3 regions of the Haloleucobacter ellipsoideus genome follow, and region 1 is predicted to be linked to each of the others. Evidence: predicted binding sites of a transcription regulator. Region 1 holds the regulator's gene; each other region holds the start of a gene.
What was found. Region 1 encodes LexA, which represses DNA repair genes until DNA is damaged. Its sites were predicted from a motif close to TGTTCNNNNTGTGTTCNG; they were not measured.
Positions count from the first base shown of each region.

Region 1 (10,489 bases):
GCAGGTTGCCGGCGAGGCCGAACTGCCCCTGCGCATTGCGGATGGCCTGCGTCGAGGACGGGTTGATGGCCCCTTCTCGACGGATGCCGTGAACCGGGTGTTTGACCTGAAGGACGGCGGACTTGGCGAGGCTCTTGCCACGAATGCACCGGAGCGTCTCGTTTTCCAGGTCACCAATGTCATCGCCCCTCAGCTTTCGGCGGAGGAAGACACGCGGATTGCGAACGAGATTGCGCAGCAGATCGAGAGTGACATCCTGCTGCAATATCTCGGGGCCATCCAGCGCGAGATTGGTGTCCAGATCAACCAGCGTGCGCTTTCCCAGGCCATTGGCGCCGGGAATATCAATTAGGGTGGTCTCGACCGTGACTGAACCTTTCAACTTTGAAACCTTCTCCCGGCTTTATGCCGAGGGGAAGGCGCAGGTGGTCTCCACCAGCCTGGTCGCAGATCTGGAAACGCCGGTTTCAGCCTTCCTGAAAATTGCCGGGGACCAGCCGAACTCCTTCCTCCTCGAATCTGTCGAAGGGGGAGAGACCTGCGGGCGCTATTCCATGATCGGCCTCGCGCCGGATCTCATTTTCCGCGCGACAGGTGACAAGGCGGAGATCAACCGCTCTGCCGCAACGGACAGCACGGCTTTCGAGCCTTGCGATGCCCCTCCGCTTCAGGCCCTGCGCCAGCTTCTGGCCGAATCCGCCATCGAGCTGCCGGAGGGGGCCCCTCCCATGGCGGCCGGCATTTTCGGGTATCTGGGATATGACATGGTGCGGCAGATGGAGAATCTGCCCCCGGCCAAGCCCGACCCTATCGGCGTGCCGGAAGCGCTGCTGATCCGCCCGACCATCATTGTGGTGTTTGATGCAGTTCGGAACGAGCTGAATGTCGTCACCCCTGTGCGCCCGCGTGAGGGGATCAGCGCCCGCGCCGCCCATGAGGCTGCTCTGGAGCGGATCGAGCGGGTGGCAGCCACGCTGGAAAGCGCCGTTGCCCACACCTCTCCGCAGCCCTTTCATGGGGATGTGAGCGCTGTCTCCAATACGGAGCCGGCTGAATATCTGGCGATGGTTGAGAAGGCGAAGGAATATATCCGCGCCGGAGACATCTTTCAGGTTGTGCTCTCGCAGCGGTTCGAGAGCCCCTTCACCCTGCCCCCATTTGCGCTTTATCGTGCCCTGCGGCGTGTGAACCCTGCCCCGTTTCTGGTCTATCTGAACTTTGAAGGCTTCTCGGTGGTCTGCTCCAGCCCCGAGATTCTGGTGCGTCTGCGCAAGGGCACGGTCACCATTCGTCCCATCGCCGGAACCCGCAAGCGTGGTGCAACGGCTGAAGAGGACGAGGCGCTCGCCGCCGAACTGCTGGCGGACCCGAAGGAGCGCGCCGAGCATCTGATGCTGCTCGATCTTGGCCGCAACGATACCGGCCGGGTCTCGCAGATCGGCAGCGTGAAGGTGACAGACAGCTTCTTCATCGAGCGCTACAGCCAGGTGATGCACATTGTTTCCAATGTCGAAGGCCAGCTGAAGGATGGCGCTGATGCGCTGGATGTGCTGGCCGCCGGTTTTCCAGCGGGCACGGTTTCCGGTGCGCCGAAAGTGCGCGCCATGGAAATCATTGATGAGCTGGAGAAGGAAAAGCGCGGTATCTATGCCGGTGCCATCGGCTATTTCGGCGCCAATGGCGAGATGGATACCTGCATCGTGCTGCGCACCGCAGTGGTGAAGGATGGGCGCATGTATGTGCAGGCCGGCGCAGGCATCGTCTATGATTCCGTACCGGAGAGCGAGCAGCAGGAGTGTGTGAACAAGGCCCGCGCCCTGTTCCGCGCCGGTGAGGAAGCGGTGCGCTTTGCCGCTGGTGCGCGCCACGGGCAGTAAGGGGCGGGCCAGCTACATGACCATGCAGCCGGAAGCAGGGGCTTGGACGCCCGTGTTTCTGGCCCCGGTCACTCTCGTGCTGGGTGCTCTCTATGGATATGGCGTTGCCACGGCCTTCTCGCCGGGGGCGGAAGGGTTGGCCGCCATGCTCATGGGGTTTTGCACCTGGGCTCTGGCCTTCGTTTTCTGGCGTCTGTATCGGGGGAGCCGGCAGGCCGGGCACTGGCGCAGAATGGGCATCGGGGCCGTTTCGCTGGTTTGTGCCCTGCCCTGCGCCGTCTTTCTGGCCACGGTGCTTTTGCTCGTGTTGCAGAACCCTGTTCTGGGCTGGCAGAAGCCCGCCGATATTGTGGAACTCGGCATGTTCATGGTGCGGTTTACAATTGTGCATGCCGCTTTCATCACCCTGCCCGTCTCTGCCCTGGCCGGCGCGCTTGCCGTGGTGAAATAGACAGGCATACTGTCATGCTTGACCCCGCCCCCCGGAACGCGCTTTAAAAATGAATGAGTAGCCCGAGAGCATCGGGGTTGGAGCGTTCATGACCACCGTTACGCTGATCGATAATTACGACAGCTTCACCTATAATCTCGTGCATTATCTGGGCGAGTTGGGCGCAGCCGTTACTGTTCACCGCAATGATGCGCTGAGTGTCGCCGATGTGCTGGCCGGCAAGCCGGATGCCATTGTGCTTTCCCCCGGCCCCTGCACGCCGAACGAGGCGGGGATCTGCTGCGATCTGATCGCCGCGGCCAGCGAAACGGTGCCGATGCTGGGGGTCTGCCTCGGGCATCAGTCCATCGGTCAGGTGTTTGGTGGCGATGTCATCCGCGCGCCCACCCCCATGCATGGCAAGATGTCCGAGATCCTGCATCAGGGGCGCAGCGTCTTTCGCGGCATCAACGGGCCGTTTCAGGCCACGCGCTATCATTCCCTGATCGTGCAGCGGGACTCACTGCCGGATGAGCTTGAGGTGACGGCGCAGACCGCAGACGGGCTCATCATGGGGCTGGCCCATAAAACCCGGCCCGTTCATGGCGTGCAGTTCCACCCGGAAAGCATCGCTTCCGAGCACGGGCACACGATGCTGCGCAACTTTCTGGAGATTGCAGACGCCTTCAATGCGGCGAACCCGAGATAGACGGGCAGCGGATTGAGGCGCATACCGGCGCGCGGGGCGCGGCCCGGGCCTCATATGTTTGCCCGCCCAGGATTTCAGCCGCCGACCTGCTGAGGACAAGAGATGACCGATGAGTTCAAGCCCCTTCTCGGCAAGGTGGCAACCGGAGCAAGCCTGACACGGGATGAAGCCGCCAGCGTCTTCAACACCATGATGTCCGGTGAGGCGACCCCCTCACAGATGGGTGCGTTGCTGATGGGGCTGCGGGTGCGTGGCGAGACGGTGGATGAAATTGCCGGCGCGGTTTCTGTCATGCGGGCAAAGATGCTGCCTGTTCAGGCTCCTGCCGATGCCGTGGACATTGTGGGCACAGGCGGGGATGCCTCTGGTTCCTACAACATCTCGACCTGCGCCTCCTTCATTGTTGCCGGTGCTGGCGTGCCGGTGGCAAAGCATGGCAACCGCGCGCTTTCTTCCAGATCCGGCGCTGCTGATGCCCTCATGGCACTGGGCGTACATATCGATCTGGGCCCGGAGGGAATCTCCACCTGCATCGAGGAAGCCGGGATCGGCTTCATGTTTGCGCCGAACCATCATGGCGCAATGAAGCATGTGGGTCCGACACGGGTTGAGATGGGCACGCGCACCATTTTCAATCTTCTTGGCCCGTTGGCCAATCCGGCCGGTGTCCGCCGCCAGATGGTGGGCGTGTTTGCAAAATCATGGATCGTGCCGCTGGCCGAGGTTCTGAAGACTCTTGGCGCGGAGCGGGCCTTTGTGGTCCATGGTTCCGATGGTCTGGATGAAATCACCATCTCCGGCCCCACGGATATCGCTGTTCTGGAAGATGGGCATATCCGCACCTTTGAGGTGACCCCCGAGGATGTGGGCCTGACCCGGGCTCCCCCGGAATCCCTGAAAGGCGGGGATGCGGCCTGCAATGCGGCAGCCCTGCGCCGTGTTCTGGAAGGCGAGAAGAGCGCCTATCGCGACGTTTCGGTCTTCAATGCCGCGGCGGCTCTCGTCGTGGCCGGGGTCGTTCCCACCCTGAGCGATGGGGTGGAGATGGCACAGGAAAGCATCAATTCCGGCTCTGCCCTCAAACGGCTGGAGAAGCTGGTTGAGGTATCATCCCGGCTCGCCCCGGAGGCTGCGCAATGAGCAATATTCTCACACGTATCGAAGCTTACAAGCGTGAAGAGATTGCCGCAGCCAAGCGCGCGCATCCTCTTTCCGAAATCGAGGCGGCTGCCCGCGTGGCCCCGCGTGTGCGCCCCTTCGCCGGCGCGATCGAGCAGACCCTTTCCGAACGGCAAACTGCACTCATCGCTGAAATCAAGAAGGCCAGCCCTTCCAAGGGGCTGATCCGCGAGGACTTCGACCCGCCAAGCCTCGCGCGGGCCTATCAGCGTGGTGGCGCCACCTGCCTTTCAGTCCTCACGGATGGTCCTTCTTTTCAGGGAGCGCCGGAATATCTGGGCACCGCCCGCGCGGCTTGCAGCCTGCCGGTGCTGCGCAAGGATTTCATGTATGACACCTATCAGGTCGCGGAAGCGCGCGCCTGGGGGGCGGATTGCATCCTGATCATCATGGCAGGTGTGGATGATGCGACCGCACGAGATCTCGCGGATGCCGCCAGCGCCTATGGCATGGATGCGATCGTGGAAGTGCATGATGAGGCGGAGCTTGATCGTGCGCTCAATCTGCCCTGCCGGCTGATTGGCATCAACAATCGTGATTTGCGGACCTTCCACACCGATCTTGCAACCTGTGAGCGGCTCGCCCCGCGGGTGCCGCAGGGTCGTATCGTGATTGGTGAAAGCGGCATCTTCACACCGGAAGATGTGCTGCGCCTCTCACAGTCCGGCATTGGCACCATTCTTGTCGGCGAAAGCCTGATGCGGCAGGAGGATGTGGCCGGAGCGACCTCCTATCTGCTCTCGCTCTAGGGTCACCTGCCAGCCACGAGGCTGCTCATGGCTGGACTTCCACGGCCCGGGGCGGCACGCTTGGGATAAATTGCGGCCGTCTGGTCTTTCGCCTGCGAAAGTGAGCTCATGGTTCATCTCACCCATCTTGATGCCCAGGGCAATGCCCATATGGTGGATGTCTCCGAAAAGGCCATCACCGCGCGTGAGGCGGTGGCGGAAGGCTGTGTTCTCATGGCGGCGGAGACCCTGTCGCTCATCCTCTCCGGCAATGCGAAGAAGGGGGATGTTCTTGGCGTTTCCCGCATTGCTGGCATCATGGCCGCCAAGCGCACCCATGAGCTGATTCCCCTGTGCCATCCGCTCATGCTCTCAAAGGTTGAGCTGGAGCTGGAACCGGATGAGGCCCTTCCCGGCCTGCGTGTCACGGCCCGGGTCAAGACCTCTGGGCAGACGGGGGTGGAGATGGAGGCCCTTACGGCTGTGAGCGTGGCCTGCCTCACCATTTATGACATGGCCAAGGCCGTTGACCGCGGCATGCGGATCGAGGCCATCCGGTTGCTGGAAAAGGCCGGCGGCCGCAGCGGACACTGGCAGGCGCAGGCCTAAAGGTCATTCTAACGGGAGGACGCGCCATCATGGCCCTGATCGCTGTTGAGGACGCCCTGTGTCAGATCACCTCTTCCGCCGCTCTTCTCGGCGTGGAGCAGGTTCCGGTTGGGCAGGCGGCAGGCCGGGTGCTGGCGCAGGATGTGCTGGCGCGGCGTTCCCAGCCCCCGGCGGACATGTCTGCCATGGATGGCTATGCCGTGTGCGGCGCTGATGGCACACAGCAGGGCGCAAGACTGCGGATTATCGGCGAATCTGCCGCAGGTCGCCCCTTCGCGGGCATTGTCGGCTCTGGCGAGGCGGTGCGGATCTTTACCGGCGCGGTCATTCCCGAGGGGGCGCAGACCGTTGTCATTCAGGAAGATACGCAGCGGGAAGATGAATTCATCACCACCACCCAGCCCACGCCCATGGGACGCAATATCCGCCGAATGGGCTGTGATTTTCTGAAAGACACGCCCGGTCTCAAGGCGGGGCATCGCCTGAGTGCGCGCGATGTCATGCTGGCTGCGGCGATGGACCATCCCACTTTGCTGGTGGCGCGCCGCCCCCGCGTGGCGCTGATGCAGACGGGTGATGAGCTTGTCCTGCCCGGTCAGGGGACCGGTGCCCAGGGTGAGATTGTCGTCTCCAATGCCTTTGGGCTTGCTGCCCTCGCCCGCCAGCTCGGGGCCGAGGTGACGGATCTCGGCATTGTGCCAGACCAGATGGAGGCCACCCGGCAAGCCGTTGCGCGTGGTGTGGGCGGGGAGTTCGACCTGCTGGTTTCAACAGGCGGGGCATCGGTCGGGGATCATGACCTTGTAGCCCCTGCCCTGCGTGCGGAAGGGGTGGACCTGCATGTCCACAAGATTGCGTTGCGACCGGGCAAGCCATTGATGTTCGGTACAAAAGGCAAGGCATTGTGTCTTGGATTGCCCGGCAATCCGGTCTCCTCCCATGTCTGCTCTGTCCTCTTCATGGCACCGCTGCTGCGGGTGATGCAGGGAGAGGCGGCCGGCACATTGCCGACCATTCCCGCGCGTCTGGCTGTTGATGTGAAGTCCAACGGCTCCCGCAAGGATTTCATGCGCGCCACGACTGTTCGCGCGGATGATGGCGCCTTGCTCGTGACCCCGGCAAAAGTGCAGGACAGTGCCATGCTGGCCGTGATGGCCGGCTCGGACTGCCTGCTGGTGCGCGCGCCTGATGCGCCAGCCGCCCGCGCTGGCGAGACATGTGAAATCATCCCGTTTTTTGATTAAATGGACTTTAACTCCATCTTCACTCTTGCAGAACACAAATGGAACAGATAAATCATCGTTCCTGATTTGTTTCACTCATGGCGCGTTCAGCGGGCAGGATTGAGCGGCATTTGTGCCGCAGCCCGTGGTTGCCGCATCGAGACGGGGGCGTGGAGATGCTGACACGCAAGCAATATGACTTGCTTCGCTTCATTCATGAACGTGTAAAGGAAACCGGTGTTCCGCCTTCCTTTGACGAAATGAAGGAAGCGCTCGATCTGCGCTCCAAATCCGGCATTCACCGGCTGATTACGGCTCTGGAAGAGCGGGGCTTCATCCGCCGCCTGCCCAATCGTGCCCGCGCTCTTGAGGTCGTGCGCCTGCCTGACAGCGTCTCTCCCGGAATTGGTGGACGCAGCTCGGCGCGGGGGTTCTCTCCATCTGTTATCGAGGGAAGCCTGGGGCGGGTACACTCCGTGCCGGAGGGGGAAGAAGATGCCCCGGCGCAGGGCGTTGCCGTGCCGATGATGGGACGGATAGCCGCCGGAACACCTATTTCCGCCATCCAGAGCCGCAGCCACACCCTGAATGTTCCGCCTGAAATTCTTGGTTCCGGCGAGCATTACGCTCTGGAAGTGCGGGGCGACAGCATGATCGAGGCCGGTATTCTCGACGGGGATACGGTGCTGATCCGCAAATGCGAAAGTGCGGAGACCGGAGACATCATCGTCGCCCTGATCGATGATGAAGAGGCCACACTCAAACGCCTGCGGCGCAAGGGGGCATCCATTGCCCTTGAGGCGGCCAATCCTGCATATGAAACCCGCATTTTTGGCCCGGACCGGGTACGCATTCAGGGCCGTCTTGTCGGATTGATGCGCCGCTACTGAATGGCGTCGCCTATTCAGAAAATGCCTCTGCTTCTGCCGAGCCTGTATCCCATGTTCCCGAAGAGCCGGGTGTGGGTTCTTTGGCGACAGGAGGCAGCCAGGGACGGTCTACAGATGGCGCCCGGGTGGGCATCTCGTGCCAGCCTTCCGGCTTCAGAAACAAGGCCAGTGTGCCTGTGCGGGAGAGTTCCTCCAGTGTGATGACACGGGCCTGGCAATCACCGGGCGGCATGTGACGGCTGACGACGATATTGGCATTCAGACAGTCGGCCACCAGACTTTCCGGCTGGTGCGATATGGCGATACGCTCGCCGTTCGGCAACTGGCCAACACAGCCTTCAGCATCACAGCGGAAGGCGTGATCCAGCCCTTCGCTTGTGGCGGTGCGTCTGTCGCCCTCCCGGCTCAGCCACTGTTCTGCTGTCAAACGTCCCCGTTTGGCATCCACAATGGAAAGGCGTCCATCCGCCCCCCTGATGCCAATGGTCGTGCCGTTGGATGCAACAAGAATATCCGGGCGTGGCAGGGGCCCGGCTGCAAGCGCGGCAAAAGCCAGAGGAAACAGCGCGAGAAGGCGCAGGCGTCCGATGAAGAGACAGGCGCACAGCAGCGCCAGTGTCAGCCACATCAGGCAGCCCAGATTCATCCATGTCACGGCGACATCGGCATTTGGCAGGCGGGTCACCCAATCGGAGATCTGCACCATCAGCTCTATGCCAAGCCCCATGACAGGCCAGGCCAGCCCGTCCCAGCCAAACGGAATGAGCAGAACCCCGACCAGCCCAAAAGGCATTACCAGAAAGGAAACCACCGGCATGGCGGCCAGATTGGCCAGCAGCCCATATGTTGCCGCGCGCTGGAAATGATAGGCCCCATAGGGTGATGAGGCAGTGCCCGCAAGCAGTGTTGTTACGGCAATGCCCAGCATGAACAGCATGGGCACCGCCAACAGCCATCTGGACAAGCCCGTCATGCGCGGCTGCAACCGGGCAATATTGAACACCTCATATCCGGCAACCAGTGCCAGAGTTGCCGCAAAGGACATCTGCGTCCCCGCCCCCAGAATGGCGGACGGTGTGAAGGCAAGCATGATGACTGCCGCAACGGAAACCGTCCTCAGGGTCAGGGCCCTTCGTCCAATCAGCACCCCCGCGAGCACCACGGCAACCATGATGAAGGAGCGCTGTGCCGGTGGGTCATTGCCGGAAAGCAGCAGATAGAAGGCGCTGCCCGCAAGGGCGATCACAGCCGCGATGGACTTGATGGGCCAGCCCAGTGCCAGCGCCGGGAAAAGCGCCAGTCCTCCCCGGATGATGGCAAACAGCGTGCCTGCCACCATCGCCATATGCAGCCCTGAAATGGAGAGAATGTGGGTGAGGCCGGAGACGCGCATGCTGTCCTCCACCTCAAGGGGAATGGCCGTGCGGTCGCCCGAAACCAGAGCCAGCGCAATGGCCGCCGGCACACCGGACAAGGACTGGTAAATCCGCGCTTCCAGCCCTCTGCGCACGGCATCCATCCCCATGGCAAACCGGACGGAAAAGGGTGGAGACCCAGCAGGCTCCACAACTGGCGCACCCAGCCCGAAACCCACCGCCCCGATGCCGGAGAACCATGGTGCGCGCCCGAAATCATGCCCTCCGGGCATGGCCGCGCCCAATGGCGGCAGCAGTTGGGCCAGTTGTCTCACCCGGCTTCCCACGGGCGGAGCAGTGCCCTTGCGAAGGGTCAGGCGCACCAGCGCAGGCGGGGTACTCAATCCGCGAATGGGCGTATCATCCAGCCGAAGCAGGATACGGTCACTCTTCACCCGCCTCTCGACCTTTTCCACATAGCCGGTCAGGCGCACGGGATAATCCGGCGGAATCACAACATCATGGGCAATCCACGCCGTATGCCCCGCCCCCAGCGTGATACCGCCGCTGATGGCCGCGAGAACAAGCATGGCGCTGAAGGCAAAAGGCCGCCTGCGGCTGATCCATGCCCCGCCGGCAGAAATCGCGAACAGAATCAGGCAGGCCCAGAGCGCAGGTTCCTGCGGGGCTGCAAAATACAGCAGAACGCCAAGACCCAGCGCGACAGGCAGCCACAGGGAGAGGCGCCCGGCGACACTTTGCAGCGCCCATTCCTCACCCAGCCGGCGCAACACAAGATGAATGATGCCGGGCACCCTCCAGGGGCGCGCGAAACCGTCTCTCCAGTCCCTTTCATGGTGGGCAGGTGGCGCGCCGGGTGGCGGTTCAGGAACACGCGCGCCCGGAAGCGCCAGCCGCTCCTGCTTCTCATGCCCCCTGCCCTCGCTCATGCCTGTTCCGGTTTCTTGTCTGTCACGGCTATGCTACACGGACGAACATCGTGCGCCTATGCGTACAACGCCGTCAGGCTTTGCCATGACGTTTTCCGTCAAAATGTCCTGCTTGCTTATGCGAGTCTGGCTTCGCCGAGTTCTCCATGTCCGAGATCGTCACACGTTTTGCACCTTCACCCACGGGCTTCCTGCATATTGGCGGCGCGCGCACGGCTCTGTTCAACTGGCTCTATGCCAGAGCGAAGGGCGGCCGCATGCTGCTGCGGATCGAGGATACCGATCGCCAGCGCTCCACGCGGGAAGCCATTGATGCGATCCTCGAAGGGTTGAGCTGGCTCGGAATCGAGTGTGATGGAGAGCCGATCTACCAGTTTGCGCGGGCCGAGCGGCACCGTGCCGTGGTGGAGGAGATGCTGGCGCGGGGCACGGCCTATCGCTGCTACGCCTCCCCCGAAGAACTGGATGAAATGCGCGAGCGCGCCCGGCAGGAAGGTCGCCCTCCACGCTATGATGGCCGCTGGCGTGATCGCGACCCT
Region 1 is NZ_JBQWAR010000011.1:83,512-94,000, forward strand. Features, by position in the region: gene ACT6QG_RS01585 (peptidylprolyl isomerase) at 1-352, shown strand, start outside; gene trpE (anthranilate synthase component I) at 366-1,877, shown strand; gene ACT6QG_RS01595 (hypothetical protein) at 1,849-2,328, shown strand; gene ACT6QG_RS01600 (anthranilate synthase component II) at 2,417-3,016, shown strand; gene trpD (anthranilate phosphoribosyltransferase) at 3,119-4,156, shown strand; gene trpC (indole-3-glycerol phosphate synthase TrpC) at 4,153-4,944, shown strand; gene moaC (cyclic pyranopterin monophosphate synthase MoaC) at 5,053-5,532, shown strand; gene ACT6QG_RS01620 (molybdopterin molybdotransferase MoeA) at 5,562-6,776, shown strand; gene lexA (transcriptional repressor LexA) at 6,932-7,645, shown strand; gene ACT6QG_RS01630 (ComEC/Rec2 family competence protein) at 7,656-9,950, opposite strand; gene gltX (glutamate--tRNA ligase) at 10,097-10,489, shown strand, end outside.

Region 2 (10,489 bases), on a different contig from region 1:
CTTCGCTGTCGAGAGCTGCTTCCGCGTCTGCGCGAGGCTGGCATCATTCGCGCTGATCTTGTCGAGCATCTGGTCGAATTCCCCGAGAGAGGCATCCGCCGCCTTGCGGAAGGCGTCTTCCTCACGATAGCGCCGTTGCAGCTTCTCGAACATCTTGCGGCCCTGGGGGCTGTAGATGCGGGTCGAGAAGCTTGCCTGCTTGCCGGCCAGATAATGTTCCCACGCATCCGCCAGCATCTGCTGGTCCACCATATGCGCCACATGGGCGGCAAGGGTGTCCAGATTGGCTTCGGACATGTCTGCACCGGGAGCCTTCCCGGGCCGTGGGGCAGACAGGGGCATATCCTTCAGGGTGCGCGCGGGGGCAGCCTCGCGGGCAGGGTGGCTGCGGGAGATGGTCTGCGCCACCGAGCGGGCCCCTGCCTCCACCACATCCAGGGTCTGGCCCTGACGGGCGACGATCTGGTTGAGCTCCGCAAGCGCCTTAATCTGCTCCGCAACGGCGCGGCGCATGGTGGCGGCACTTGCCTCTGTTTCAGCCGGCAGCTCAAGGATACCGCGCTTCATTTCCTCGCGTGCAAGTTCAATGGAGTGCTGCACATCCTGTGCGGTCTTCTTCAGTTCCAGTGCGGCATCGGCAAAGCGGGAGCCGGTTTCGCCGAACAGGGCCTGCATGTCCCTCAGGGCGGCGTCATAGGTCTGGCGCAGGGCGGCGACCGTGCGTTCCCGCTCTGTATCCGCCGCATGGCGCACACGCTCGAACTGGCCATCGACAAGCTTGGTGGAGCTGCTGTTGGCTTCGGAAACCGAGATCGCGATCTGGCGCACCCGGTCCTGCGTGGTCCTGAAGCTGGTCTCCATCATGGTGTGGAAGGACTGGAGGCGGTTTTCCAGATCGCTCACCCGCGTCACGAGCGCCGTGGAAAGCTCTTCCATGGCTGCACGACGGGCAGCGAGGGAAGCTTCCACGCGGTCATGGGTGGCGCCCAGAGCCTGAGAGGCATCGCTCAGCAGGCGGCCCTGCTGTTCCAGCCGGTCTGCAAGCCCGTTCACATCAGAAAGGGCGCCGGTGGAGAGAGCCTTGAGGGACGTGATCTGCTCATCAAAGCGCTGGGCCGAGCTTTCCACGCTCTGGCCAATCTGGCCCACCGTCTGGTTGAAGCCCTCAACCTGCTGGGCGAACGTGCCGGAAAAGTCTCCCAGATTGCTGACGGCATTGTTCATCGCCGTCTGGAAGGTGGAGTTGGCCTCTCCCAGCCGTTCAATGATGGCCTGCACATCGCCCTTGAGAGCGGTGTTGGTGGAGGTGATCTCGCTCACCGCCCGCTGGCTGGTGCGCTCAAGCGCCACGAGGAAGGCGCCATTCTTGTCATCGATGAGATGGGCAATCTCATTGAGGCGCTCGCCGAGAGATTCGGCGACCTTCTCGGCATGGGTGCTGAGCGAGGAAGTGACATTCTGCGACAGGGTGGTGAGCGAGCGCTCCACCTCCGCGGCATTGCTCTTCAGCGCGCCGGAGACGCTTTCCACGCGGTTGGCCAGCGTATCGGCCATGGCGGCGGAGCGGGTCTCGAAAGTATCGGCGATATTCTCGAAGCGGCCGAACACCTGCTCCTCGATCCGCGCGACACGCGAATCCAGCATGGAGGCGACATCCTGCGCCCGGTTGCCGAGGGTGCGGTTGGCGGCCTCGGCATGTTCCACCAGCGTTTCGCCAATGGCGCGCGAGCGGTTCTCGAACAGGGCATCCAGCGTTTCGACAGACTTCTCCAGCGCCTCGGTCGTGCCGCGCGTTCCATCCGCGAGCGAGCGGGCGAAGGCGAGGGTGCGGGAGGCAAAGGTCTCCGAGAAGCTCTGGGTCCGCTGGTCGAGCGTCTGCTCGATGCGGGCCAGGCGCTGATCCATGGCATCGGCCACGGTGGAGGTGGTGGCTGCCAGGCGTTCGTCCAGCGCTTCCACGGTCAGGCGCAGATTCTCGTTCACCGAGTTCACCCGGACATGGATCTGGTCCACCAGCTCCGGCGCATGCACCTTCACGGTGGTGTCGAAGGCCTTCACGCCATCCTGCAGGGTGCGGGTGAGGGAGGCACCTTCCTGATGCAGCCGCTCCGCAAGCTGGCTGCCCTGCACGGAGATGGTTTCCTCGATGGCGGTGAGCCGCGAGGTGAGCATCTCCTTGATGGCATCGCCCTTCTTGCCGATGGACACGGTGAGCAGATCGGCCGTCTCACGGAAGGAATCCGTCACCTTGCTGCCGCGCGCACCAATGGCCTTGGTCACTTCCGTGCCCACGGTGGTCAGGCGCTCGGTCATGTCGGAGCTGGCCTGGGAGAGCGATTCGGCAATCTCCGTGCCCTTCTCCACCAGCGCAGAGGTGATCTCCACACCGGAACGGTCGAGAGAGCTGGTGATGCGCTCGCCGGTTTCCGCCAGACGCTGGGGCAGGCTGTCCCCGCGCTCGACCACGGCTTCATAGATGCGGTCACTGGCCGACTGGATCTGTTCCGCCAGCCCGAGGCCACGGGTGGAGAGCACTTCCGCCGCCTTCTGGCTGCGCTCTTCGAGATTGCGCACCAGTTCATCGCTGCGCATGCCGAAATCGGCAACGATGCTGTCACTGGTGACGCGCAGGGTTTCACCCGCCACACCAATGCGCTCATCAATGGCACTGGTCAGCTTCAGGGTGTGCTCGTCCAGGGCATCAGAGATGCTGGCGCGGAGCTGGTCCAGATTGCCGTTCACGCCCTGGCCCCAGCTGTCGATCAGCATGGCCACATCAGAGGTGGTGGACAGCAGGTTGCCGGCCAGATCATCCGTGCGGGTCTTGAGGGTCTGGACCAGAAGGTCGCCGGAATTGGACAGATCCTCGCGGATCTCCGCGCCGGTGAGCTGCAGGCGGTCGATCAGCTCCGAGCCCTTGTTGGTGAGGCTGTCGATCATCGCATCGCCCACGCGGGCGAGCGCGGCGGTGATGTGCTCGCCCTTCTGGCCGAGAATCTCCGTCACCTGCTCGCTGGCTTCCAGCATGGTGTCGTTGATGCGGGCGGAGATGAGGCGAACCTCTTCGGAAAGAATCGTCTCCGTGCCGGCAATGCCTTCACGCAGGCGCTCTGTCTCCAGCTGGATGGAGTGGCGCTCGGCCTGAAGGTCATCCACCAGCGAGCGGATGCGGATCTCGTTTTCCTCATAGGCGCGCTCGAGGATGGAGACCTCGGTGCGCACCATGGCTTCCAGCTCGCTGGCGCGGGCCATGGCGCGGTCCACGCCTTCAGCCATGGCCGCCACCTCGCGACGCACGGCCTGACCCACGGTGACGACGGATTCGGTGGCGATGGATTCCGGCTGGGCAAGGCGCAGCGCCACATCCGTCATGGAGCGGGCGATGATTTCCAGATCCTGCGAGCGGCGCGTGATGGCCGCCATGCCAAAGAAGCCCATGGGCGGAATGAGGATGGAGGCGAACACGCCCAGCAGGGCCGGGGAGCCGAGCAGGGATTCCACCCCGTCGGAACTCTCCACCAATCCGCGATGATAGGCGAAGGCCAGGGCGATACCGGTCACGATCCAGAGCACGGAGGCGCCCGCGGCCCACCAGTAGGGGGCATAATTGGGGCGGCTCTTGATCTGGTTCACAAGCTGGCCGAAGGACTGGCGATCATCATTGGCGGCGCGGCGTTCGGTATTTTCGAGGCGCGGGCGGGCAGGGCGCTCCTCGTTATGGTCGACGCGGCGGTTCAGCGGGCGGCTGCTCACGGGCGGCGCGGGCCGCTCCTGCAGAGCTGGTCGCTCGGGAAACATCATGTCTTCCGCGCCTGCCGCACGTTGCAGCACCGGCCGCCCGACTTCGGCTTCAGACTGCGCATTCTCCAATTCCAGCGTCAGGGCTTCCTGGATCGCCGAGAGAGCGGCCTCCGTAGGATCCTCGATCTTCTTCGAATTGTTCATGTTGCGTCGCCTTTGCCAGTGGACCGGCAGATGCCGGACCTCGCCCATTTCGAACGCCATTCCTGTGGCCATGCGGACCACGGATAATGGTTTATTCTTCGTTATCTTAATGGCTGGGGCAGACAGATTGAACCGACCGTGCCCAAAGAATGAAGATATCGTTAACGCCGCGACGCAATGGGCTCTGGCTTCTTGCAATGGCAAGGGGTAAAGGCTTTGAGTTCATCTAATTCCATGTTGCGATAGGTCCATGGTCGCCATCACTTTCATCGAATTCAACGGAACCCGCCACGAGGTGGATGCCCCTGAAGGCTCCACCGCCATGGAAGCTGCCGTGCGCAACGGCGTTCCGGGCATTCCAGCCGAATGTGGCGGTGCCTGCGCCTGTGCCACCTGCCATGTCTATGTCGGGCCGGAATGGACCGATGTGGTGGGCGAGCCTTCCGAGATGGAGGAGGGCATGCTGGATTTTGCCACCGACGTGCGCCCCAATTCCCGCCTCTCCTGCCAGATCCAGATCAGCGACAAGCTGAATGGTCTCGTGCTCCAGATCCCGGAATTCCAGGGCTAGCTGCTGCCGGGCGGGAGGCGGACGGACGGCGGATGCGCAGAGGGCGGCGGGCCGGAATGGATGGCCCGTGCACCATTCATTAGCCATTCCTTTACGTCGCACGGTCACAATATCGCCTGCGATGTCAGGGATAAGCCTTGGCATTGCTCGTGATTGCCAAGAGAGCTGTGCCCGTGTCCCATCCGACCCCGACCATTCTGGTTTTCGATTCCGGTGTCGGCGGTCTCTCTGTCTTCCGGGAGATCGCCAAGGCGCGGCCGGATGCGCGGTTCGCCTATGCGGCGGATGATGCGGGCTTTCCATATGGTGCACTCAGCGATGCCGCTCTGGTGGCGCGTGTGGATACGGTTCTGGATGCGCTGATTGCGCAGATCCATCCCTCTCTGGTGGTGATTGCCTGCAATACGGCCTCCACACTTGCGCTGCCGGGTCTGCGGGCGCGCTATCCCGATCTGCCATTCGTGGGCACCGTGCCGGCCGTGAAGCCCGCCTGCGCCGGCTCGCGCAGCAGGCGCATCAGCATTCTGGCGACACCGGCCACGGTGCGCCGTGATTATACCGCATCCCTTATCCGTGAATTTGCGGGCGCCTGCGATGTGAACCTCGTGCCCAGCTCCCGTCTTGCCGGGCTTGTCGAGGATGACATGGGCGGGCGCCCTGTTTCCGATGAGGCCATTCGGGCTGAAATCGCCCCGTGTTTTGTGGATGAGGATGGTCGCCGCACCGATACGGTCGTGCTGGCCTGCACGCATTATCCTCTTCTTTTGGAGCGTCTGCGCACGCTCGCGCCCTGGCCCGTATCCTGGATAGACCCGGCGCCGGCGATCGCCCGCCGCGTGATCCAGCTTTTGGGTGAGGCTCCGGCCCATCCGGCGGCAGATGCCGGCGGTGGGGCGGTGCGTTTGATTTCGACCCTGCACCCGATGAATGCGACGCGCGTTTCCGCGCTTCTTTCGCGTTCCGTGGCGGTGCCGGAAATAATGGCCTCGCCTTTGGCAGCGGCCTGCTGAATTCAGGGAGTAACGCCATGTCCCTCCATCTTGACCGTCGCAGTGTTTCTCTTGGCCTGTTGAGCGCGGCTTTCGCCGGTGCCGGCAGCCTGAGCTGGCCTGTGCGTGCATTGGCGCAACAGGCGGAGAAGCCCTTTCCGCAGTGGGTGCAGGATTTTCGTGCCCGGGCGCGGGCGCGCGGCATCTCTGATGCCACCTATGATTCCGTCTTTCGCGGCCTGAAGCCGGATACCAGCGTCTATGCCCATGACCGGGCGCAGCCGGAATTCACTGAGAAGCCGTGGCAGTATCTCAACCGCCGCGTCTCGGACTGGCGTATTTCGGTGGGGCGCGAGCGGGCGCAGCAATATGCCGGGCTTTTCAACCGCATCGAAAACCGCATCGGTGTCGATCGCAATGTGATGCTGGGCTATTGGGGCATGGAAAGCGCATTTGGTGATGTGCTGAAAAGCTCCGACCATATGAAGCCGATCTTCCCCTCTCTGGCGGCCCTCGCCTGGGGTGACAAGCGCCGCCGGAAATACTGGGAAACCGAGCTGCTGAACGCGCTGGTGATCGTGGATCGCGGCTGGGCCAAGCCCGAGCAGATGACAGGCTCATGGGCGGGTGCCATGGGGCATACGCAGTGGATGCCGGAAGTCTGGCTCAATATGGGCGTCGATTTTGACGGCGATGGCAAGATCTTCCCCTATGGCCGCCCGGATGATGCGCTGGCTGGCACGGCCAATTATCTGGTGAAGCGCGGCAAATATCGCCGTGGTGAGCCCTGGGGCTATGAGGTGCGCGTGCCGGCGGGGTTTGATCGCAGCCTGATCAACAACACCAAGGAGCGGCGCAGCCTCGACCAGTGGTCAAGGCTGGGGGTGACGACGATCGATGGCCAGTCTTTCCGGGGGCTGGGTGATCAGGCGCGCCTGTGGCAGCCCGGCGGGGATGGCGGCCCAACCTTGCTGCTGATGCATAATTTCTATGCCGTGCGCAGCTATAACCCCTCCAACAATTATGCGCTCGCCGTGGTGCATCTGGGTGATCGCATCATGGGCGGTGCCCCATTCGTGACCCCCTGGCCCGGTGGTGAGCGGGCGCTCAGCATTGCCGAGTTGCAGGAGCTGCAAACACGCCTGACCTATGCGGGCTTTGATACATCCGGCACGGATGGGCGCGTTGGCCCCGCCACCATGCGGGCCGTGCGCTCCTTCCAGCAGCATAGCGGCATCAAGCCGGCAGATGGTTATGCCAGCCTTGAAGTGCTTTCTGCCCTGCGGCGGATGAACTGATATCTGCTGTGAAAGTCCTGCGGCCTGCATGGCTTGCGCACAGGGCTCTCAGGCCATGAAAAAAGGGGCGCATGGATGATGCGCCCCTTTTTGCCTGCATGAAGAAGAAGGGCCGGCGCGGGCATGCTTGTGCGCACCGGCATCGCGTCACTCGACGGGCTCTTCCCCATCCGCATCGGCCTCTGGCTCGCCTTCCAGAATTTTCGAGGCAATCAGGCCGGCATTCTGGCGAATGGCCGCCTCGATGCGCTCTGCAACTTCCGTATTCTGCCGCAGGAAGTTCTTCACATTCTCGCGGCCCTGTCCAAGGCGCTGGCTGTCATAGGAGAACCAGGCGCCAGACTTTTCGACGATCCCGGCTTTCACGCCAAGGTCGATCAGTTCGCCCAGCTTGGAAATGCCCTCGCCATACATGATGTCGAACTCAACCTGCTTGAAGGGCGGGGCAAGCTTGTTCTTCACCACTTTCACGCGGGTCTGGTTGCCAACCACCTCATCCCGGTCCTTGATCGCACCGATACGGCGGATGTCGAGGCGCACGGAGGCATAGAATTTCAGGGCGTTGCCGCCTGTGGTCACTTCCGGCGAACCATAAACCACACCGATCTTCATCCGGATCTGGTTGATGAAGATGACCATGGTCTTGGATTTGGAGATGGAAGCCGTGAGCTTGCGCAGCGCCTGGCTCATGAGGCGGGCCTGCATGCCGGGCTGGTTGTCACCCATCTCGCCTTCAAGCTCGGCGCGCGGGGTGAGGGCGGCGACAGAATCCACCACCAGAACATCCACCGCACCGGAGCGCACCAGCGTATCGGCAATTTCAAGCGCCTGCTCACCCGCATCCGGCTGGGAAATCAGCAGTTCGTCGAGGTCGACGCCCAGCTTTCTGGCATAGACAGGGTCCAGCGCATGCTCGGCATCAATGAAGGCGCACACGCCTCCACCCTTTTGCGCCTCTGCAACGGTGTGCAGGGCAAGGGTGGTCTTGCCGGATGATTCAGGGCCATAGATCTCGACAATACGGCCCTTGGGCAGCCCGCCAATGCCAAGCGCAATGTCCAGCCCCAGAGAGCCGGTGGAAATGCTCTCGATATCCAGAGCCTTGCCTTTGCCAAGCCGCATGATCGAGCCTTTGCCGAAGTGGCGTTCGATCTGGGAAAGCGCGGCGTCCAGAGCTTTGGTTTTATCCATTGAAGAACCTTCGACGAGTCGGAGTGTGGCCTGAGTCATCGCTGCGCTCCGATATTGGCGCAAGGAAAAATACTGTTGCCGGTGATGTACTCTATATGTTCCGCGTTCGCAATATGTTCTTTTCGTTCCCGAGGATAAGGCGAACCATTTCAGGGCGGCGCCGGAAAGAGATGGCCGCAGGCAGAGCCAGCCGTGCCCTTTTCACCGCTTCTTCTGTTGCACTGGCCTGTGCCTGAAGCTCCGGACACGATGTGCCCGGAGCTTCAGGATCTGTCGGTTGCCGGAGTGGCGACGCTTATGCCTTCAGCTCCACGCTGACCTCTTCTTCCGGCTCTGCTGTGCGGGTCACCACCGGGCGGTGCGGGGTTTCATCCACGCGCAGGCTGAACAGGTCCGGGCGGGCATAATGGCCGACAGGGTCGAAATCCAGCCTGGCACCGATCAGCTCGTCCGTATCAATCTCTGCAGTCAGAATGCCTTCCGCATCCACCAGCGGGCCGGCCAGAATGTCTCCCAGCGGGCCGACAATGACCGAGCGGCCGTGCATCATCCATTCATCCGGTTCGGCATCAATCCGGCTGGCATAATCCTCCGGGAAGTCCGAGCGCCGCATCACCTGGCATGCGCCGATGACAAAGCACCGGCCTTCCATCGCCACATGCTGCATGGTGGCGACCCATGTTTCGCGATCATCTGCCGTGGGTGCGGCCCAGATCTGGACCCCCTTGGCATAATAGGCCGCCCGCATCAGCGGCATGTAATGCTCCCAGCAGATTGCGCCGCCAAGCCGGCCAAGGGGCGTATCGACAACCGTCAGTGTCGAGCCATCACCAAAGCCCCACACCAGACGCTCGGAGCCCGTGGGCATCACCTTGCGGTGCTTGCCGAGAAGTCCTTCGGGGGAGAGATAAAGCGCGGTGCAATAGAGCGTGCCGCCATCGCGTTCCATCACGCCCACAACCGCATGGATATCATGCGCTGCGCAGGCGGCGACAAGCTGGTCGACCTCAGGGCCGGGAACCGTGATGGAGCCTTTCACATAGCGCGCGAAATCCGCTCGCCCTTCCGCCGTCCGTCGGCCGATGCAGCAGCCGAAGTCCAGCCCCTTGGGGTAGCCGCCAATGAAGGCCTCCGGGAAAACCGCGAGCTTTGCTCCGGTTGCGGCCGCTTCGGCCATAAGAGCCGCGGTGCGCGCTGTTGCGGCAGGGCCATCGAAGGGAATGGTTGCGGCCTGAATGGCGGCGACCTTGATCCTGGACATTGTGCTCATTCCTTGTGCTGTGCCGCGACATCAGCCGCCCCCTCGCGCCACAGCGGGCGGGGCAGGTCGAACAGGTCACGGGTGCGGGTATAGGTTGAAGCCCCGTGCATGCGCCCGACGAGGTCAAGGGCCGCCGTGTCGATGCGCGGGCGTGCGGGATTGCCGGTGAGAACATGTTCCGCGTAATGGGCATGCAGCACCTTGCCCACGGCGAGAAGCTGGCCGGGGCCGGTCTCCAGAAGGTGCAGCAGGCGGCATTCAAACCCGACCGGGGAGGCCGTGATGCGCGGTGGCCGGATGGCAAGGCTGGGTGTTGTTTCAAGGCCGGCGAGCGCGGTCTCATCCACCTCGGGCGGTGCCTCCACGCAGGTGATGTTCATGGCCTCGGCCAGTGCGTAAGGCACCAGATTGACCACGAACTCACCCGTTGCGCGGATATTGGCGGCGGTATCCTTTGGTGCGCCCGGCCGCGCAAGGATGCCGATTGCCAGAACAGGTTCATCCGCCCCAAAGAAATTGAAGAAGGAATAGGGGGCTGCGTTCACCACCCCGTCCGCACTGCAGGTCACCACCCATGCGATGGGGCGCGGCATGATGGTTGAGGCCAGCATGCGGTAACGGTCTGCGGCAGGCATGGCGCCGAAATCAAAATGGCGGCTTGCAGGTGGTGCTGGGTCCACTCTCGTCTCCCTGCGTTTGTCCGCATTCCACCGGTTGGCCCGGCGGGTGGTTGTGGGCCGGATGCCCGGCCAATCCCGTCGGGTCAGGATTGGCCGGGCTGCCGGCGGCGTGGGGGTGCTGTGTGAACGCCACCGGCAGGATCAGGCATGTGCGTGGCGGGGCTCAGGCGCGCAGGATCTTCACGCTCTTCACGTCGAACCCGCCGGCCTCGATTTCCCTGTCCACCGCACTGGCGATCTCCGTGTTGATGAATTTTGGAACATCCGGCAGGCGTGGCAGCAGCTTGGCCTCGACCCCCCATTTCGCCAGTGTTTCCATCTGGGCGATCTGCTCGGGCGAAAGTGCAACCTTGATGTCGGTAAAGGTCTTCGCGCTCCACGCCGGATCGTAACTGGAAGCCTTCTGGAGCACGGGCTCGGGAATATTCTTGGCCGGCTCAAGCGTGCGGAACCAGCCATTGACCAGATTGTTGTTCTGGGCGGCGAAGAACAGGGCCTGCGCATTGGCCATGAGCAGGCGCTTCAGCACATCCGGCTTCTGCTGGAGAAAGCGG
Region 2 is NZ_JBQWAR010000013.1:58,177-68,665, reverse strand. Features, by position in the region: gene ACT6QG_RS02520 (apolipoprotein A-IV repeat region-like domain-containing protein) at 1-3,945, opposite strand, end outside; gene ACT6QG_RS02515 (2Fe-2S iron-sulfur cluster-binding protein) at 4,196-4,516, shown strand; gene murI (glutamate racemase) at 4,690-5,526, shown strand; gene ACT6QG_RS02505 (lytic murein transglycosylase) at 5,544-6,803, shown strand; gene recA (recombinase RecA) at 6,951-8,033, opposite strand; gene ACT6QG_RS02495 (carbon-nitrogen hydrolase family protein) at 8,290-9,255, opposite strand; gene ACT6QG_RS02490 (flavin reductase family protein) at 9,261-9,890, opposite strand; gene ACT6QG_RS02485 (ABC transporter substrate-binding protein) at 10,099-10,489, opposite strand, start outside.
Region 2: recA (recombinase RecA) is a predicted target of LexA. The motif match lies at 8,098-8,115, and genes of this name have one in related genera.

Region 3 (10,489 bases), on a different contig from region 1:
TCATCCAGCACATAGAGCACGCCTGTAAGGCCGGAGCCGATCTGCGAGGCCAGACGGATACGCTGGCTCTCCCCGCCTGAAAGTGTGCCGGAAGCGCGCGCAAGGGTGAGATATTCCAGCCCCACATCCAGCAGGAAGGTCAGCCGCTCCCGGATTTCCTTCAGGATGCGGGTGGCGATTTCATTCTGTTTGTCCGTGAGATGGGTTGGCAGTTCCTCGAACCAGCGCGCCGCCGCCTTCACCGAAAGGGCGCCTGCCTCACCAATATGCCGGCCATCAATCTTCACTGCCAGCGCTTCCGGCTTCAGGCGATAGCCATTGCAGGCGGCGCAGGGCACGGTGGAGAAATATTTGGAGATTTCCTCCCGCGCCCAGTCACTGTCCGTCTCCTTCCAGCGCCGGTCCAGATTGCGCACCACGCCTTCAAAGGTCTTTTCTGTTTCGTAGGAGCGCATGCCGTCATTATAGGCAAAGAGGATCTTCTCCTCTCCCGAGCCATAGAGCATCACCTCGCGCGCCTTTTCCGGCAGATCACACCAGGGCACGTTCAGCTTGAAGTCATAGTGTCTGGCCAGCGCATCCAGCGTCTGCCCATAATAGGGTGAGGTGGATTTGGCCCAAGGAGCGATGGCGCCCTGCCGCAGGGTGCGCATCTTGTCCGGCACGACCAGTTCCGGGTCAATGGTCTGCTCAACTCCCAGCCCGTCACAGGCCGGGCAGGCGCCAAAGGGATTGTTGAACGAGAACAGGCGCGGCTCGATTTCGGCAATGGTGAAACCGGAAACCGGGCAGGCGAATTTTTCTGAAAAGACAATGCGGCGCGGTGCGCCATTCTCGTCCTTCTCATCGGCGAATTCAGCAACGGCAATCCCGTCCGCCAGCCCAAGGGCCGTCTCGAAACTGTCGGCCAGCCGTTGGGCAAGGTCGGGGCGCACCACGATACGATCGACGACCACATCGATATCGTGCTTGAACTTCTTGTCCAGCGGCGGGGCGTCGGCGATCTCGTGGAAAGCGCCATCGATCTTGACCCGCTGGAAGCCCTTCTTCATCCATTCGGCCAGTTCCTTGCGGTACTCGCCCTTGCGCCCGCGCACCACGGGCGCAAGCAGATAAAGCCGGGAACCCTCGGGAAGAGCCAGCACGCGGTCCACCATCTGGGAGACGGTCTGGCTTTCGATCGGCAGGCCGGTGGCCGGGGAGTAAGGCACGCCCACGCGCGCCCAGAGCAGGCGCATATAGTCATAGATCTCTGTCACCGTTCCGACGGTGGAGCGCGGATTTTTCGAAGTGGTCTTCTGCTCGATGGAGATGGCGGGGGAAAGACCGTCAATCTGATCCACATCCGGCTTCTGCATCATCTCCAGAAACTGGCGGGCATAGGCCGAAAGGCTTTCCACATAGCGCCGCTGGCCCTCGGCATAGATGGTGTCAAAAGCCAGAGAGCTTTTGCCGGAGCCGGAAAGGCCCGTGAACACCACAAGGCTGTCGCGCGGGATCTCCAGATCGACATTCTTCAGATTGTGCTCACGCGCGCCGCGCACGGAAAGGGTGCGGGAGTCACGCCGGCTGACGGGGGCGGACGAGAGCCGCAGGACAGAATCGCGATCCGACATCGATCTCTCAATGGCGCGGGCTGGGCGCGCAGGCGGGGCGCGCGCCATTCTGCATGGCGCCGGGGTGGCCAGCATGCAGGCGCTGCGGGGAAGGGCTCGAACATGCACCACATATTTGCTGCCGCGCCGGACACGGGCCGAGGTGACTTTGCATGTGGCGGATGCTCATGGTTCAGACCTCTATCTAGTGCGGCATGGGCGATGCGGTAGAGAACATAAGTGGAACTTTTTCTTGGCGCCAGTCAAAAATATCGGTTATGCAGAGGGGCGGATGAAAAGTGGTGCGCGCAGGGGTGCGTTGTGCCGCGCGGCTTAATGGTGGATAACGCGCTTTGAGGTCTCGCGCTCCGGCCGCCTGTGGCTAGGGTGCGCGCTCGCCTGAATGTGTTTGGAAAATGGATGGAGGCCCGCCAATGGCCGGCAGCGTCAACAAGGTGATCCTGGTCGGCAATCTCGGCCGCGACCCGGAGGTGAAGAGCTTCCAGAATGGCGGGCGCGTCTGCAATCTCTCGGTTGCGACGTCTGAAAGCTGGAAGGACAAGAACTCCGGTGAATGGCGCGATCGCACGGAATGGCACCGGGTCGTGGTGTTCAACGAGAACCTGATCGGCCGGGCCGAGCGTTCCCTGCGCAAGGGCTCCAAGGTTTATGTCGAGGGCCAGCTTGAGACCCGCAAGTTCGAGCGCGATGGCCGTGAGCAGTACACCACCGAGATCGTGCTGCGCCCCTATCGTGGCGAACTGACCGCGCTGGATAGCCGCAGTGGCGGCGAGGGCGGCGGTGATGAATATGGTGGCGGTTCAGATTTCGGCTCGTCCAGCCCCATGGGCGGCGGATATTCCGAGGGCGGTTCCGGTGGCGGATATGGCGGCGGAGCACGCCGTGGCGGGGGCAGCAGCGGTGGCGGCTCCGGCGGTGGGCGTCCGGTCAATGATCTGGATGATGAAATCCCCTTCTGAGCCATGCCGGGTGGCCTGCTCCAGCCGGCCTCATGTGCGGGGAAGGGGCGTGAAAACCGGGCGCTGGCCTGCGCATTCGCGAGGCTGTGAAACGCCCGGTCTTCTAAGGCCTTGTTTTGCAAAGATGTTGTTTGCGCCAGTGGCCCGGGTTTCGCTGGTGTCCTCACGATGAATCGGGTAGGAGTGTCCTACCTTCGAATGTTATGCGAGTGTTGACTTTTGGCTGATTCCGAGACGCCGATTTCGGGCGGCGAGCCGTCGTTTGACATCCGGCCCGTTTCCATCACGGAGGAGCTTTCCCGCTCCTACCTCGATTATGCCATGAGCGTCATCGTCGCCCGGGCCCTGCCTGATGTGCGCGACGGTCTGAAGCCTGTGCATCGCCGTATCCTGTTCTCCATGCATGAGAACGGGTATGAGTGGAACAAGTCCTATCGCAAGTCCGCCCGCGTGGTCGGCGACGTTATCGGTAAATATCACCCCCATGGCGACCAGTCCGTTTATGACGCACTGGTGCGCATGGCGCAGCTTTTCGCCATGCGGGTTCCGCTGGTGGATGGCCAGGGCAATTTCGGTTCGGTTGACGGCGATCAGGCCGCCGCCATGCGATATACCGAGGTGCGGCTCGAAAAGGTCACCAATGCCCTTCTCGACGATCTCGACAAGGATACCGTCGACTTTCAGGACAACTATGACAACTCCGAGAGGGAGCCGAGTGTCCTTCCGGCAAAGGTGCCGAATCTTCTGGTGAATGGTGCGGGCGGCATTGCTGTCGGCATGGCCACCAATATCCCGCCCCATAATCTGGGCGAGGTGGTGGACGTCACGGTTGCACTGCTGGATGATCCAACCCTTGAGCCGGAGGCCTTGCTCGATTTCCTGCCGGGGCCGGACTTCCCCACCGGTGCGCTCATTCTGGGCCGCACGGGTATCCGGCAGGCCTATCTCACGGGTCGCGGCTCCATTCTCATGCGCGCGCGCGTCGCCATCGAGAATATCCGCAAGGACCGTGAGGCACTGATCGTCACCGAGATTCCCTATCAGGTGAACAAGGCGACGATGATCGAGAAAATCGCCGAGCTGGTGCGGGACAAGCGGATCGAGGGCATCTCCGAGATCCGTGACGAGAGTGACCGCGATGGCATGCGGGTGGTGATCGAGATCAAGCGCGACGCCCAGGCGGATGTGGTGCTGAACAATCTCTATCGCCAGACGATGCTGCAGACCTCGTTCGGCGTGAATATGGTGGCGCTTTCCGGCGGCAAGCCGGGACTTCTGAACCTGCATGATGTGCTCACCGCCTTCATCGCGTTCCGTGAGGAGGTCATCAGCCGCCGCACCAAGTATCTGCTGCGCAAGGCGCGGGACCGGGCCCATGTCCTGGTGGGTCTGGCCATTGCCGTTGCCAATATTGATGAGGTCATCCGCCTCATCCGCACCGCGCCGGATCCGGCTACCGCACGTGAATCCCTGATGGGGCGGGACTGGCCGGCGCGGGACATGGCGCCGCTGATTGCGCTGATCGCGGACCCGCGCCACATGCTCAATGCGGACGGGACCTACCGTCTCTCGCTGGAGCAGGCGCGTGCCATTCTGGATCTGCGTCTCCAGCGTCTCACCGCTCTCGGGCGGGATGAAATTGCCGATGAGCTGGAAAAGCTGGCGGTCGAGATTGCCGATTATCTCGACATTCTCGCCAGCCGCCCACGCATGCGCGCCATCATCCGTGATGAGCTGCTGGCCATCAAGGCGGAGTTCGGTAATCCCCGGCGCACTGAAATCGTTGAAGGTTTTGGTGATCTGGATGATGAGGACCTCATCCAGCGCGAGGAAATGGTCGTCACCGTTTCCCATGCCGGCTATATCAAGCGCGTGCCGCTTTCCACCTATCGGGCGCAGCGCCGGGGTGGCAAGGGGCGCTCCGCCATGCAGACGCGGGATGAGGATTTCGTCACCCGCCTGTTCGTGGCTTCAACCCATGCGCCGGTGCTGTTCTTCTCCTCCAAGGGGCAGGTTTACAAGTTGAAGGTGTGGCGCCTGCCGCTGGCCGCTCCGCAGGCGCGGGGCAAGGCTCTGGTGAACATTCTGCCGCTGGCGTCGGACGAGCGCATCACCTCTGTGGTTCTTCTGCCCGAGAAGGGCGAAGAGAATGAGCGCGCCCAGATCATGTTCTCCACCACATCCGGCATGGTGCGGCGCAATGCGCTCTCGGATTTCGAGCATGTGAACCGCAATGGCAAGATTGCCATGAAGCTGGGTGAGGGCGAGTCCATTGCCGAGGTTGGCCTGTGCAATGAAGATGATGATGTCCTGCTGACAACAGCCAATGGCGCCTGCATCCGCTTCCCGGTCACCGATGTGCGCGTCTTCAAGGGGCGTGACAGTGTGGGTGTGCGCGGGATCCGGCTGGAGGATGGCGACAGGATCATCTCCATGGCGATCATCCGTCATGTGGAAGCCTCGGCCGATGAGCGTCTGGTCTATATCAAGATGCGCCGGGCCCTTCAGGGCGAGGCGGGTGAGGCGCTGGATGTGGATGCGGAAGAGGGCGCAAGCGGCAATGGCCAGCTTGGTCAGGAGCGCTATGTGGAAATGAGTGAGGCGGAGCAGTTCATCCTCACCATTTCTGAAAATGGCTATGGCAAGCGCAGTTCCTCTTACGAATATCGCGTCACGGGCCGTGGCGGTAAGGGCATCGTCGCCATGGCGGTGAACGAGCGAAACGGGCCGCTGATCGCCTCCTTCCCGGTGGAGGAACATGACCAGATCATGCTTGTCACCGATGGCGGCCAGCTCATCCGTTGCCCGGTGGATGGCATTCGCATTGTCGGCCGCGCCAGCCAGGGGGTCATCGTCTTCAATACGGCTGAGGGTGAGCGCGTTGTTTCCGTTGAGCATATCAGCGAGGAAACAGGTGCCGACGATGGCGCGGAAGAAGATGCCGAGGGTGGCGATGAAGCTGCCGCGCCGGAGGTGTAGGCCGCAGGTGCAAGATTAGGCGGAGCCTTTCTTCAGCTTCTTTTCAGGCGGGGTAGCGCAGGCTGCCCCGCCTTCTTATTGTGTGCCTATTCTGAACCGGCCTTTGATCTGCCCAGCCAAGTGAGGAACCTGCCATGTCGCATCTGATGGAGCGTTTGCATGTGAATGTGCCAATCATCCAGGCGCCCATGGCGGGAACCTCCAGCCCCCAGTTGGCCGCGGCTGTCTGTGCCGCCGGTGCTCTGGGCTCGATTGCGCTGGGGGCAGGGGATGCGGAGGCCGGGCGCATCGCCATTCGTGAAACCCGCATGGCGACAACCCGGCTTTTCAATGTAAACCTGTTTTGTCATGAGCCGGCGGTGCGGGATGAGGCGCGAGAACGCGCATGGCTGGATGCCCTGAGCCCCAGCTTTCAGGCTTTTGATGCAACGCCGCCGGATAGCCTGCGTGAAATCTATCGCAGTTTTGTCAATGATGATGCGATGGCCGACATGCTCGCCGAGGAACGGCCGGCTATTGTCAGCTTCCATTTTGGCCTGCCTCCGGCTGCCCGCATTGCCCGGCTGAAGGCAGATGGCGCAGTGCTGTTTGCCAGTGTGACGAATCTGGAGGAGGCGCGTGCGGCTGCCGCAGCCGGGGTTGATGCGCTCGTCGCGCAGGGCATCGAGGCCGGCGGGCATCGTGGTGTGTTTGATCCGCAGGCGCGGGATGAGCGCCTTTCAACCTTCACGCTTGTCTCGCTTTTGGTGAAAGAGCTTGATCTGCCTGTTATTGCAGCCGGTGGCATCATGAATGGAGCCGGGATCGCGGCCTGTCTGGATCTGGGGGCGATTGCGGTGCAGCTTGGCACGGCCTTCATCGCCTGCCCGGAAAGCCTGGCAGATCAAGCGCATCGTGCGGCGCTTCTGGGGCCCGGTTCTGCACATACGGTGCTTACGGATGCCATTTCCGGTCGTCCGGCACGCTGCATCGCCAATGACTTTACCGCACTGGGGCAGGAATTGGCGCGCAATGGGCACAGGCCGGCCGGTTACCCCATGGCCTATGATGCCGGCAAGGCGCTGAATGCGGCTGCCCGTGCCGCAGGCAATATGCGCTATGGCGCGCAATGGGCAGGGCAGGGTGCACCGCTTGCCCGCGCGCTTCCGGCCGCCGAGCTTGTGGATGTGCTGATGCGCGAGTGTGAAGCCGCGCGTGCTGCGCGCAACCCCGACAAGGGCTGAAGCGGCCCGGTTTCCTGAAGCTGAGAAAGCGCCTCTCAGACCTCCGGCCCGGTGCCGGCGGTATCTGAGGGGCGCTCATGCTGTTGCGGAAATGCGATATATAGGTTTATCAATCTATATTAGTATACGCGTATACATATTCCACCTGCCTGTATATCCGCATGTTTTTGCGGGGAGGACGCATGGTCGCATCGACGTAATTTTTAGATTCATGCTAATGAAAGACTGGACATCCGGGAGCTGAACACGCCCATGCGGGCGAGCGCTTTTGAGGGTGAACGGGTTTTCTGGGTGCATGCGGCTGTTCGCATGTGCTGGTAGGGGGATATCTGATGCGTCTGGCTTCGCTCATTACTGCCGCACTGGCTGCCGCCACTCTGGCTGGCGCTTCCACCGCAGCCCTTGCCGAGCCGGACCCTGCAAAGGGTGAGAAGGTCTTCAAGAAGTGCATGGCCTGCCACATGATCGGGCCGAATGCCAAGCCGCGCGTCGGGCCGCCGCTGAACGGCATTCTCGGGGCCAAGTGGGCGCACTTTGAAGGCTTCAAATATTCGAACGATATTCTGAAGGGTGCCGAGGAAGGCAAGGTTTGGGATGATGCAAACCTCAACAACTATCTGACCAACCCGAAGGTGCTGGCCCCCAAGGGCAAGATGGCCTTCGCCGGCATCAAGAAGGATGATGAGCGGGCAGATCTGATCGCCTATCTCTCCCAGTTTGATGCGGATGGAAACAAGAAGTAGGTTTCCCTCGAAAAGAGCGTTCCGGTTTCAGCCCGGTGCATCTTGAATGCACCGGGCTTTTTTGTGCATTGCATGCTGTTTCTCCGCCCACTTGTCATGTGGCCCCGGTCATGGGAACGCATGGGGCGGAAGCTCCCGGCAAACAAGGAATCTGCCATGGCCGCCGATTATGATTTTCGCGCCCAGCGCCTGCATGTCTCGAATGATCTGGCTGAAGGCGTGGAGATTATCCTTGCCGCCGAACAGGCGCATTATGTGTTGAACGTCATCCGCCTGCCGGTGCAGGGGCGCATTCTGCTGTTCAATGGTCGTGATGGGGAATGGCAGGCGGAGCGTCTGCCGGGCGGCAAGCGCGAGGCGCGGTTTGCGATGCAGGCGCAGACGCGCCCGCAACCCTCCGCTCTGACCCGGGAATATGCCTTCGCCCCGCTCAAGCATGCCCGGCTGGATTATATGGTGCAGAAGGCGGTGGAGATGGGGGCAGGTATTCTCACCCCTGTGCTGACCCGTTACACACAGGTTTCGCGGGTTAATCTGGAGCGTATGGCAGCGAATGCTGCCGAGGCCGCAGAACAGTGCGGCATTCTCACCTTGCCGGTTGTGAATGAGCCGCGCCCGCTTTCGCGATGGCTGGAGGAATTGCCCGCAGAACGCGTGCTGGTCTTCTGCGATGAAGCCGCACCCGATGCCGACCCCATCGCCGAATTGCGCGCCGCTCCCGCACGCCCGGTAAGTGTCCTGATCGGGCCGGAGGGCGGCTTTGCGCCGGAAGAGCGCACACAGCTTTCAAGACGTGCGCTCACCTTGTCTCTCGGCCCGCGGATCCTGCGCGCCGATACCGCTGCTGTTGCGGCGCTGGCCCTGATTGAGGCGGCGGGGTGTCAAAGATGAACGCTGCATCTCGGCCTATTCTGTGAAACTATTATAATGAACTTTCCTTTCGGATTGATGTGTAGAGATAATTCAAACCTTTCCATCTCTGAATTGTGCGTTGCGATAAGTCTATGTTGAGACTCTTGTGCGTATGCGAGGGTTATTTGTCGCATTTTCGTCTGATTTTCAGTGTGTATGTTGTCCCTCAACGGCACATGGTGATTTGCCGTATATGTATATTATAAAAATTCTATGAGGGTGTCACATGTCGCAGCACTACCGATTCGGCATCGAGGAGGAGTTCTTCGTCATTGACGCAGCATCCAAGTCCGCCCAGAAGCGCCTTCCAGCCGGCTTCCGTCAGGAGCTGGAAGAGCGGCTGACGGGCGATGATGGCGCAAGGGGGCGCCTGGCTGGCGAGGTGCTTCCCTGGCAGATCGAGGTGGGGACGGCGCCCGGCATGTCCATGCAGGAGGTGGCGGAGGATCTGCGCAACCTGCGGCAGCTCGCTGGGGCTGTGGGGGAACAGCACGGCCTGAGCATTCTGGCTGCCGGAACCCATCCCACCGCAACTTTCGACAGTGCGCGCGATACGCGCTCCACACGCTATGATGGCATGATGACAGACCTGCAGATGCTCGCCGAGCGCAGCATGGTCTGCGGCCTTCATGTGCAGGTGGAATTGCCGGACCCGGACCAGCGCGTGGATGTCATGCGCCGGATCGTTCCCTATATTCCGCATTTCATCGCGCTCTCCACTTCCTCGCCCTTCTGGGCCTCGAAGCAGACCGGGCTGCTGGGCTATCGCCTCGCGGCCGGAGATGAGCTGCCCCGCACCGGCCTGCCGGAAATGTTCGAGAACAATGCTGCCTATGAGCGCTATGTGGATGCGCTGGTGGCGGCGCGCATGATGTCGGATTCCAATTCCGTGTGGTGGGTGGTGCGCCCCTCCCGCACCGCCCCGACCCTGGAGCTGCGCGCGCCAGACAGTTGCACCCGGCTGGAGGACACCATCGCCATCGCCGCGCTCTACCGGGCGCTGGTGCGCTTTCTGGTGCGCAACCCGCACCATAATCGCGAGGTGGGCACGGTGGATCGCGCCATTGCGGATGAGAACAAGTGGCGCGCCCAGCGCTATGGCATCCATGGCTCGTTCGTGGACCTGACCCAGCGCCGGGCCATTTCGGTTCGTGATGCGGTGGAGGGGCTCGTCAATCTGGTGGCCGAGGATGCCGATGCGCTGGGCAGCCTGAAAGAGCTGCTGCATGTGCGCACCATTGCCGAGCAGGGCACGAGCGCGGACATTCAGCTCGCCATGTTCGAGGAAGCCCGCCACCGCACCGGCAACAAGCGTGATGCGCTGGGCACTGTCACGAGCTGGCTGGCCCATACCACATTGCAGTGAGAAGGCGTGGCGGGGCTGCGGCCCCGCTGTCGCCCTGGGGCGCAGACGGGGGGCGCAGACGGGCCATGAATCACGGTCTTTCGCAGTGCGTCATAAAACAGACAGGGGACTCCGGCTAAGTCTGTCCGTGCTTCTTGAAGTGCGCCCGTTCCGGTTCCCAAGGCGAGGCGAGAGTTCGGCAGGCCCCTGTGGCCGGAATTCTCAAATCCTGGTCTTCGCAGTTCCGGTCCGGGACAAAGCGGGGTCCGCCATGGATACGACCGGCCAGGCCAATCTACCAGTCAGCGCCGTTGCGCATGCCGGCACGGAGCCGCAGGAGCGCCGTTACCGGGCACTGTTCATCTCCGATGTGCATCTGGGTACACGCGGCTGCCAGGCCGATCTGCTGCTCGATTTCCTCAAATATAATGATGCCGATATCATCTATCTGGTGGGTGATATCGTGGATGGCTGGCGGCTGAAATCCTCCTGGTACTGGCCCCAGCAGCATAATGATGTGGTGCAGAAGCTGTTGCGCAAGGGGCGCAAGGGCGCGCGCATCGTCTATCTCCCCGGCAATCACGATGAGTTCCTGCGCGATTATTATGGCACCCATTTCGGTGGCATAGATGTGGTGGAGACCGCCATTCATGAGGCGGCGGATGGCAAGCGCTATCTCGTCATCCATGGAGATGTGTTCGATGTGGTGGTG
Region 3 is NZ_JBQWAR010000013.1:77,660-88,148, reverse strand. Features, by position in the region: gene uvrA (excinuclease ABC subunit UvrA) at 1-1,616, opposite strand, end outside; gene ssb (single-stranded DNA-binding protein) at 2,030-2,575, shown strand; gene gyrA (DNA gyrase subunit A) at 2,795-5,554, shown strand; gene ACT6QG_RS02585 (NAD(P)H-dependent flavin oxidoreductase) at 5,689-6,777, shown strand; gene ACT6QG_RS02580 (c-type cytochrome) at 7,110-7,520, shown strand; gene ACT6QG_RS02575 (16S rRNA (uracil(1498)-N(3))-methyltransferase) at 7,677-8,411, shown strand; gene ACT6QG_RS02570 (carboxylate-amine ligase) at 8,659-9,798, shown strand; gene ACT6QG_RS02565 (UDP-2,3-diacylglucosamine diphosphatase) at 10,049-10,489, shown strand, end outside.
Region 3: uvrA (excinuclease ABC subunit UvrA) is a predicted target of LexA. The motif match lies at 1,826-1,843, and genes of this name have one in related genera.